2 regions of the Terrabacter sp. R4-6 genome follow, and region 2 is predicted to be linked to the other one. Evidence: riboswitches for the same ligand, from Rfam matches in the RefSeq annotation. Region 2 holds a riboswitch; the other holds the start of a gene.

Region 1 (5,032 bases), 2.0 Mb from region 2:
TAGAGTCCCCGGCCCATGACGGGCCCGGTCAAGTTGAGTCCATAGCGTTGGTGTACGACGACACCGGTGAGCGTGTCCCTGCTGGATGCAGGTGCGGTCACCGCGTGATCCTTCGAGTGAACCTCTCACAGCACCCTCGAATGGAGCGTCGCGATGACCGCGAACACCAGTATCGACCCTGCCGTCTTCCTTCACGAGCAGCTGGCCCCGGCCAGTCCCGACCTGATGCGGGAGCTCCTCGGCACCTTCATCAACGCCCTGCTGAGCGCGCAGGCCGACAGCGTGTGCGGCGCCGAGTACGGCGTCCGCTCGGCGGATCGCGTCAACTCCCGCGACGGCTACCGCCGCCATGACCTCGACACCAGGGCCGGGACCCTCGAGGTGGCCATCCCGAAGCTGCGCGAAGGGTCCTTCTTCCCCGAGTGGCTCCTCGAGCGGCACCGCCGCGCGGAGGCGGCCCTGACGACGGTCGTCGCGACCTGCTACCTGCTCGGGGTGTCCACCCGCCGGATGGACAAGCTCGTACGGACGCTTGGCATTGCCGGTCTGTCCAAGTCCCAGGTGTCGGTGATGGCGCGCGACCTCGACGAGCAGGTCGCCGCGTTCCGCACCCGTCCGCTGTCCGGGGGGCCGTACACGTTCGTCGCGGCCGATGCGCTCACGATGAAGGTCCGCGAGGCCGGCCGGGTGGTGAAGGTCGCGGTGATGGTCGCCACCGGCGTCAACGCTGACGGCTACCGGGAGGTCCTCGGGACCCACACAGCGACAACCGAATCCGGTGCCGGGCGGCTCGGCTTCTTCCGGGACTTGACCGCCCGCGGGCTGTCCGATGTCGCACTCGTCACGAGCGACGCGCACGCCGGCCTGGTCGAGGCGATCGGGGCGACCCTGCCCGCGGCCTCGTGGCAGCGCTGCCGCACCCACTACGCCGCAAACCTCATGTCCGTCACCCCGAAGTCGCAGTGGGGCTGGGTGCGGGCGCTGCTGCACAGCGTGTACGACCAGCCCGCTGCCGACAGCGTGAACGGCCAGTTCGACCGGGTCCTCGAGGGCCTGTACGAGAAGCTCCCGACCGTCGCCGAACACCGATGCCACCGATGACAGCAGTCGTTGATGTGGTCGTGCTGGTGTTGCTCCTCCGATAGATCGTCGTTGGGGAGGGCAAACCGGCCTGGCGGAGCGACACGTCTGTGACGGGGCTCCTAAGCCAGGCTCCTATCAGGTCAGTTTCCGTCGGGCCGGTTTGTCAGACGCGACACCGCGACCCGGTCGACAAATCGAACGCAGGACACCTCGGTCACACCTTGACCTGAGTCAGACCGGGCCGGTGCCGCGCCACACCAAGTCTTCACAGATCTTGCCGGTCGTGGTGGGCGAGCGGGGCTTGGTCAGCAGGTGCTCGATGCCGTTGCGTCGGCAGATCGCGTCGAACAGCACCTCGACCGGTGGGGTGTTGAACCGGCCGGTGAACACCTTCCCGTTGTCGGTCAGGACCTGTTCCGGGACCCCGTGGGTGTCCAGCGCCAAGGTGAACGCGTCACAGACCGGCTGGGTCCGCTCCCGCGGCATCAACCGGGCACTGACACAGAACCGGGAATGGTCATCGACACCGGTCAGGCACTTCAGGGTGGTGCCGTCGCGCAGCAGGATCCCGCCGACGACGTCCATCTGCCACAGCTCGTGCGGGCGCGAGCGTTCCCACCGACGCCACTGCCGCTGACGCCCGCGCCGACCCGAGGGATCGATCAGGTTGGCCCGGCGCAGCGCCCGGTACACCCCCGACTCACTCGCCGACAGGCCCCGGCGTTTCAGCTCGTACACGATCCGGCGAGGACCCCACCCGGGATGCCGGCGTCGCGTTTCAAGGACCGCGACCTCCACGGCCGGGTCCATCTGGTGCGGACAACCGCCGGGCGATGGGACCGGTCGACCAGCCCCTCGAGGCCATCGTGTTCGTACCGGGCCAGCCACGCGTGCAGGGTCTGCCTCGAGACACCCCACGCCGCGGCGACCTCGGACACCTGTCGGCCGTCACCGATCACGGCCAGCACCGCCTTGTACCGCTGCTCAGCCACGCTCATCTCCTTCATGAAGAGAGCGTCAAGGATCAGCCGAAGTAGCTGTCAAGCATCACCCGAAACACTGACAAGCATCAGGCGAAGCCCGAACGTCAGGCATCAGGCGAAGTCATACAGGTCAGAGAGCTGGCGAGGGGACTCGAACCCCTAACCGCCTGTTTACAAGACAGGTGCGCTACCAATTGCGCCACGCCAGCACGTCTGGGCGCGAGCGCCGCGGACGGGCGAAAGCGTAACCGAGCCGGACGGCATACGCCCAAACCGCGAGCACGACCCGGCCGCGGAACGACAAGGACGGCCCCGCGCAAACCCAGGGGTTGGTCGCGCGAGGCCGTCCGGCACAGTTCTATCAGGAACTCACGGGAGTCGCAGAGTCTGGCCCACGAAGATGAGGTTCGGGTTGGTGACGCGGGCGCCGTTCGCCTTCCAGAGCGCCTTCCAGCCGCCGGACACATGGTAGCGCGCGGCGATCTTGCCGAGCGTGTCGCCGCGGTGCACGGTGATCTTGGCGCCCTTGGCGGTGTTCGTGACCGCCGGCTTGGTGGCGTACGTCTTCTTCTTGACGACCTTCTTCGTCGTCACCGGCTTGCGGACGGTCGACCGCGAGACCGGGGTCGTCGTGGCGCCGCCGTTGGCGCGCGTCAGGCCCGCACGCTTCGAACACACCGGCCAGGCGCCGGGGCCCTGGGAGGCGAGCACGCGCTGCGCCACGGCGATCTGCTCGGCCCGGCTGGCGAGGTCGGCTCGCGGTGCGAAAGCGGTGCCGCCGTAGCCGCGCCACGTGCTCTGCACGAACTGGAGGCCGCCGTAGTAGCCGTTGCCGGTGTTGATGTGCCAGTTGCCGCTCGACTCGCACGCGGCGACGCGGTCCCAGACCGACGCGGCCTTGGCCGACCCGCCCGTGGCGATGCCACCGACGATGGTGGCGGCTCCAGCGATTCCGACTCCCGCGATGCGCTGCTTGGCCGAGACCTTCTTGGCCGCAGCATGCTTGGACATGTACTGCATGGGTGATCCTTCCTGACGCGCGCCTGCGGGGTTAGCTGTCGGGTTGGGGCGTCAGGTGCCCCGTCGCGGATGCGACTTCACCCCGAGACCAGATCTCGTCCTCTTGCCATGCGCTCGAACACACATGCACTCACTGGTCACACTGGGTCCCCCGTCCTCGCCCGGCCCACGGATGTGGGCTACATCCCTGGCTGGCGAGGCTCGGCGCGCTCAGGGAAACGGATTGATGGGTGTCCATGTGAAGTTGTGGGAGCGTTCGTGTGGAGCCGGACGCGACGAAGCGACCCGGGAGCCGAGTGGTGATGCTCCCGTTCGACCCGAGAGTCGAGGCCGCCGAGCACTGACGGTACGGGACGTTCCTGCAGCGCACAAGACACGTCGAGATACTTCCGTGATCTTTTTCCCAGCCGTTTGCAGGGGTTGATGCGCTAGGGCCACAGGTCCCGCACAGAGACCGCACGGAGACCGCACGAAGGCCCCACGGACCCGCGAACGGGACCTCGGATCACCGAGACCCGGCGCTCACGGCGCGAACGGGTTGGTCGTGAAGGGGTCCCACGTCAGGCTCGAGCCGTGCTGCAGGGCCACGAGCGCGGCCACGACTCCGAAGACGGCGAGCAGCACGGAGACGATCTGGGTGGTGAGGCCGGCCGGCACGAGCCGCCGCGCCATCGAGCGGGACCCTCGTCGAAGCGAGGCCCCACCGGGGCCCCACCAGAGCATGAGCAGGCCGAGGACGCCGCCGACGGCGAGCGTGATCGGCGCACCGGGCCCGAGGTCGGTGCCCTGCGTGCCGGCGAGGAGCAGGGCGGCGGCGAAGATCCCGGCGAGCGCCACCGCCACGGGCAGGAGCAGGCCGACCCCCGTCGCGATGATGCCGACGACGAGGTGCCACGGGCTCGAGACGACGGCGAAGGGCACGTCGCTGCGCCGTCGGCCGAAGTCGTAGCGGCGCAGGACGAGCGCCGTGACCGAGCGGTCGGTGGCCCGGGCGAGGGCCGAGAGCACGACGAGCACGACGAGGGCGATGCCCGGCCACGCCATGAGCGCACCGACCCAGGCGATCCCGACCGCGGCGAGCAGACCGGTGCGCATCGGCAGGCCGATGCGGGGGTCGCCCTCGCGCTGGACGGGCTCGTCCTCCTCGTCCCACTCCTCCTCGGGCCAGTAGCCCTGCGGCCCCTGCTCGACGTCCTGCCCACCGCGCCCGTGCCGGGCGTCGTAGGCCTGCGCGCCGCCCCAGTCGTCCGGCGAGGCGGGCTCGTCGTCCCAGCCGTGGTCGTATGCCGCCGGGTCGGGATCGGGTGCCCTGGGGCCGGTCGGGGGTGGGGCCCACCGCACCGGACTTCCTGTGGTCGAGGCCTCGACGAGGGCGCCGGCTGCCCCGACGGGCGGCATGACGGCGGTGCCGCCGTGCTGGACGACCTGGGTGTCACCGGGCGCCGCAGTGGGGCGGTCGTCGTCCCACGGGTTGCCGCTCGGGGTCGGCACGGTCGCCGCGCGTCCCGCGGCGTAGAGCTCGAGTGCCCCGATGACCTCGTCGGCGTGCGGGCGCAGCCGTGGGTCGGGTGAGAGGGACGCGCGCAGGAGCGGCACGAGGCGCGGGTCGACGCCCTCGAGGTCGACGTCACCGGCACGCACGCGGGTGAGCACGGCGTCCATGCGGGCTCGGCCGAACGGCGGACGACCCGACGCGGCATACGTGATCGTGGCGGCCCAGCCCCACCAGTCGGTGGCGTCGGTGATCGCGGCACCCTCGACGAGCTCGGGCGAGAGGTAGCCCGGCGTGCCCATGACGAGCCCGCCGACGGTGTGGCGCACGTCGTCCTGCAGGTGTGCGATGCCGAAGTCGATGAGCACCGGGTCGCCGTCCTCGATGAGGACGTTGCCCGGCTTGATGTCGCGGTGGACGACACCGCACGCGTGGATGGCGCGGATCGCCTCGG
Region 2 (5,032 bases):
CGGCGCGTCGGAGACGAGGCCGCCCGGTCGCGGCGTGGCGGTCACGAGGTGAGCCCCGCTGCTATGGCCGCCCTCGCGCTGACGCTCGCCGTCGAGGTGCCGGTGCTCGTCGCGTTCGCGCGGGCGGCGGGCTGGGCCGGGTGGGGTCGCGCGCTCGTCGGGGCGGTCGGCGTCAACGTCGTGACGCACCCCGTGCTGTATGCCGTGTCGACCGGCTTCGGGTCGCCGTGGCAGCTCGCGGGCGCGGAGGTCGTCGTCGCCGCCGTGGAGACGGTGCTCCTCGTGGCGTGGTGGCGGGTGAGGGGACGCGAGGACGCGGTGACGGTGGCCCTGGCGGTCGTCGCCGCCAACGCCGCCTCCACCGCCCTCGGTCTGCTCGTCCTCTGAGTCCTGGCCACGGGCCAATGCTTTCGTCGGCTGGGCGCCCCGGCCACCCGAGTAACCCGATCGTTAGGGTCCTGTGGCGTGACCGAGATTCGGGGAGACGGTGCGGAGGGACGCAGCGGCAGCCTGCGCGCCATCGCCCTGTCGGCCTACGGGCCCACGCTCCTGGGCTCGACGGGCGCCGGCGCGGTGTCCCCGATCATCGCCGTGTCGGCACGGGAGCTCGGCGCCTCGGTCGGCGTCGCGGCTCTGCTCGTCGCGATGCTGGGCGTGGGCCAGCTCCTCGGCGACCTGCCGTCGGGTGCCCTCGCGGCCCGCATCGGTGAGCGCCGGGCGCTGCTCGTCGCGGCCCTGATCGAGGCCGCCGGCATGCTCGTGGCGGCCCTGGCCGGCGGTCTCGTCATGCTCTTCGTCGGCGTGCTCGTCATCGGGCTCGCCGGCTCGCTCTTCGGCCTGGCGCGGCAGGCGTACCTCACCGAGGCCGTTCCTGTGGCGATGCGGGCGCGGGCCCTGTCGACGCTCGGTGGCGTGCACCGCATCGGCTACTTCGTCGGGCCGTTCATCGGATCGCTCGTCATCGTCAGGTGGGGCACCGAGGCGGCGTACGCCGTCGGCGGCGTCGCGAGCATCGCGGCGTTCGTCCTCGTCCTCCTCGCGCCGGACATCACCCGTTCGGCGCACCGGGTCGCGGGCGGCGGCCCGCCGCGCAGTGTGGCGTCGGTGCTCCTGCAGCACCGGCACGTCCTGCTGACGCTCGGCACCGGGGCCATGTGCGTGGCCGGTGCGCGTGCCATCCGCGAGGCCCTCGTGCCGCTCTGGGCCGAGTCGGTCGGCTTCTCCCCGGCGCAGACGTCGCTCGTCTTCGGCGTCGCCGGGGCGCTCGACATGGCGCTCTTCTACCCGTCGGGCTGGCTCATGGACCGCTACGGCCGCGTCGCGGCCGCCGTGCCCAGCATGCTCGTGCTCGGCCTCGGCATGATGCTGCTCCCGCTCGCCACGAGCCTCGTGGCCGTGACGGCCGCGGCGACGGTGCTCGGGCTCGGCAACGGCCTGGGGGCGGGGCTCATCATGACCCTCGGCGCCGACGCCTCACCCGCGGACGGGCGGGCGCAGTTCCTCGGCGGCTGGCGCCTCTGCGCCGACGTGGGAAGGGCGGCGGGCCCGCTGGCGTTGTCAGGGCTGAGCGCCATCATGTCGCTCGGCGCCTCCGCCGTCGTGCTGGGCATCGGGGCCGTGGTCGGCGCGGGCTGGCTGCGCGTCTGGGTGCCGCGGCACGACCCGACCCGGGGCGCGAGGACGCGCCGGACGCCGGGCCCGGCGACGGGCGGTCCCTGACCGCTCTCCGATTCTGAGAAGGTATGACCGTGACGGACCTGATCGACACCACCGAGATGTACCTGCGCACCATCTTCGAGCTCGAGGAGGAGGGCATCGTGCCCCTCCGCGCGCGCATCGCCGAGCGTCTCGGCCACTCGGGCCCCACCGTGTCGCAGACCGTCGCCCGCATGGAGCGCGACGGTCTCGTCGCCGTCTCGGGCGACCGCCACCTCGAGCTGTCCGACCACGGCCGGCTCCTCGCCACCCGCGTCATGCGCAAGCACCGGCTCGCCGAGCGGCTGCTCGTCGACGTCATCGGCCTCGAGTGGGAGTACGCCCACGACGAGGCCTGCCGGTGGGAGCACGTCATGTCCGAGAAGGTCGAGCGCAAGATCCTCGGCCTCATCGGGGAGGGCCTCGAGTCGCCGTACGGCAACCCGATCCCCGGTCTCGAGGAGCTCGGGGTGCGCCAGGACGAGGACTTCCTCACCGGCCTCAGCACCCTGACCGCCGCCGTGGGAGCCGCTCCGACCGTCGTGACGATCCGGCGCATCGGCGAGCCCGTCCAGGTCGACCCCGAGGCGCTCGCGCTGCTGACGAGCGCCGGCGTCGTGCCGGGCGCCCGCGTCGAGGTCGTCCGTGACGGCGGTCGGGTCCTGGCCGTCCGCGAGGGCAGCGAGCCCTCCACCGGTGTGTCGCTGCCCGACGACGTGGCCGTCCACGTCTTCTGCCAGGCCGCCTGAACACGCCGTATCCGGCAGGGTTTGCCCCCGTCTGCGGGGTCGTTTTGGCATGCCTTGCCACACCTCGTCCGGCCCGGATCCGAGGTCGCTGAAAATTCTTTGACTTCCGGGAACTCGAAGGTGACAAGGCACAGGTACTTGGGTACGGTGGGCGAACTTGCTCTCCCCGTCGAGTGAGTGCCCCGGGTCGGACCGCCTAGTCCTGCCATCGACCTGAGGCTCAGTACGAACCGCATGGCAGGAGCGGGGGAACCACTTTCTCCGGGCGTCGAGAGACGCCCTCGGGGTGAAGCCCTCCGTGGACCGATCACGGTCCGAGCGAAGGCCGGGCAGTACCTCCAGCCCGAACCCGACAGCTCACCTCGTAGGCGTCGAGAGGTCAAACGTGGCTCAGAACGTTCCCGGGCGCCACCGCGCCCCCGGTCGCTTCAACGCGATCTCGGAGCTCAAGACGATCGCCAAGGAGTCGGCCCAGCCCGCCGTGAAGGGTGCGGCCATCGTCGCGGCCTCCGGTGGCCTCGTCGCCTCGTTCGCCGGCACGGCGAACGCCGCTGACGGTTCGAGCAGCGCCGTCGCGGGTCCCGCGGCCGTCGGCCCCGCCGCCGGCACGCTCAAGGCCGGCAACGCCCTGTCGGCGATCGGCTACGCCAAGCCCGCCCTCAAGCAGGCCAAGGTCAAGCCCGTCGTCATCGAGGACGTCAAGGTCAAGACCGAGCGCGCCGCGAAGAAGGCCGCCGAGAAGGCCGCTGCCGAGCGTGAGGCCGCGCAGGAGCGCGCGTCGCGCTCCGGCTCGACCACGCGCGCCGCCCTCAACGTGGCGCCCAACCCCAGCGCCACCGGCATCGTCGGCATCGCGCAGTCCTTCTTCGGTGTGCCCTACGTCTACGGCGGCACGACGCCCTCCGGCTTCGACTGCTCGGGCTTCACCTCCTACGTCTACCGCCAGGCCGGCATCTCGATCCCGCGCACCGCGTCCGCGCAGGCCGCGGCCTCGACGCCGGTCAGCAACCCGCGCCCCGGCGACCTCGTCTTCTTCGGCTCGCCGATCTACCACGTGGGCATCTACGTCAGCCCGGGCCGCATGATCGACGCCCAGCGCCCCGGCACCGTCATCGGCAACCACTCCATCTGGACGACGCCGTCGATGTACGGCCGCATCTGAGCGGTCACCTCTCACGCCTCACGACGAGCCCCCACCGGATCCCGGTGGGGGCTCGTCGGCTTCCCGGCGACGCGAGCGTCCGTGGTTGACTGAGTCGATGACCGACCACTCAGCCGCCGAGTCCACGACCCTCATCGAGCTCGACATCTGGAGCGACCTGGTCTGTCCCTACTCCTGGGTCGCGAAGCGCCGCGTCGAGGCCGCCGTCGCCGCGTTCGAGCGTCCCCACGACGTCACCGTGCACCTGCGCTCCTTCGAGCTCGACCCCGACGTCCCGGCGGGCGGGTCGGTGCCCGTCAGCGAGCACCTGTCGGTGCGCCACGGCGGCGACGCGGGTGCCGGTCGGCTGATGAACGCCAAGGCCAGCGAGGTGGCCGTGGCCGACGACCTCGTCTTCGACTGGGACCGCGCCGTGCGCGCCAACACCTTCGACGCCCACCGGCTCTGTGCCCTCGCGGGCGAGATGGGCGGCCCCGCGCTGCGCTCCGCGGCGGTCGAGCGCTTCCACTCCGCCCACTTCGTCGAGGGCCTCGCCATCGACGACCGCGCGGTGCTGCAGCGCCTCGCCGGCGAGTGCGGGCTCGACGAGCGACGGGTGTCGGCGGTCCTCGCCTCCGACGAGTACGCCGAGCAGGTGCGGACCGACGAGCAGGAGGCACGCTCGATGGGCGTCACGTCGACGCCGTTCGTCGTCGCCAACGGGTATGCCGCCGTGAGCGGAGCGCACCCGGTCGAGGACTACCTCGCCCTGCTGCGCGGCGTCGCCACCCACACGGTCTGACCGCGCCCGCACCCACGGTGCGGCCGACCCGGGAGCCGGGCGGACGGCATACGCCCAGGTCAGGAGGGCTGGTCAGCGGCCGGACGGCCGAAGGAGACCGCCTCGTCGACGGCCGGTGGCGCCTCGGCGCGCAGCTGGTGGTCGGGGAGCGGCCCGAGCGCGTCGTTGACGGTCGAGAAGGCCCGACGCAGCGCGACGAAGACGGTGATCGCGAAGATCTGGCGGTCGTCGAAGCCGGCCGCCCGCAACGGCTGGAGGTCGGCGGGAGTGGTGGCGTTCGGGTTGCTCGCGACGGTCCTGGCCCAGGTCGCGAGAGCGGCGTCTGTGGGGTCGAGGGCATCGTCGTCGCCACGGAGCACGGCCCCTGCGACCTCCTCGCCGGCAGCGGTGGCGAGACGGCCACCCCACGCGAGCGCGCAGTACGAGTCGCCGATGGTCGAGGCGGTCGCGGCGACGAGGATGCCGCGCTGCCGGAAGGTCAGGCCGGCGACGGAGACCATGTCGGCGAGGAGGCCGAAGAGCGCGTCATGGGCGGCGGGGGACTGGGCCCAGACCCGGCTGAGGTTCATGACGTAGCCGTGGTCGGTGACGTCGCTCGCGAAGTAGGCCTCGAGCTCCGGCGTCAGCGCCGGCTCGGTGAGGAAG

Evidence for each region. A riboswitch is a leader RNA that binds a small molecule or an ion and turns the genes downstream of it on or off. The one in region 2 is predicted to bind cyclic di-AMP.
Region 1: linked by a shared signal. The riboswitch ahead of ACSSS0_RS06570 (transglycosylase family protein) and the one ahead of ACSSS0_RS15825 (C40 family peptidase) in region 2 are both predicted to bind cyclic di-AMP.

What each region holds. Positions count from the first base shown of each region.
Region 1 covers NZ_CP197224.1:1,390,392-1,395,423, forward strand. The annotation lists partial or broken gene ACSSS0_RS06555 (IS256 family transposase) at 154-1,086, shown strand; partial or broken gene ACSSS0_RS06560 (IS481 family transposase) at 1,354-2,090, opposite strand; tRNA gene ACSSS0_RS06565 (tRNA-Thr) at 2,203-2,275, opposite strand; gene ACSSS0_RS06570 (transglycosylase family protein) at 2,436-3,086, opposite strand; cyclic di-AMP (ydaO/yuaA leader) riboswitch at 3,090-3,263, opposite strand; gene ACSSS0_RS06575 (serine/threonine-protein kinase) at 3,609-5,032, opposite strand, start outside.
Region 2 covers NZ_CP197224.1:3,376,573-3,381,604, forward strand. The annotation lists gene ACSSS0_RS15805 (hypothetical protein) at 1-45, opposite strand, end outside; gene ACSSS0_RS15810 (hypothetical protein) at 49-387, shown strand; gene ACSSS0_RS15815 (MFS transporter) at 466-1,719, shown strand; gene ACSSS0_RS15820 (iron-dependent transcriptional repressor DtxR) at 1,749-2,444, shown strand; cyclic di-AMP (ydaO/yuaA leader) riboswitch at 2,652-2,827, shown strand; gene ACSSS0_RS15825 (C40 family peptidase) at 2,830-3,606, shown strand; gene ACSSS0_RS15830 (DsbA family oxidoreductase) at 3,704-4,387, shown strand; gene ACSSS0_RS15835 (carboxymuconolactone decarboxylase family protein) at 4,447-5,032, opposite strand, start outside.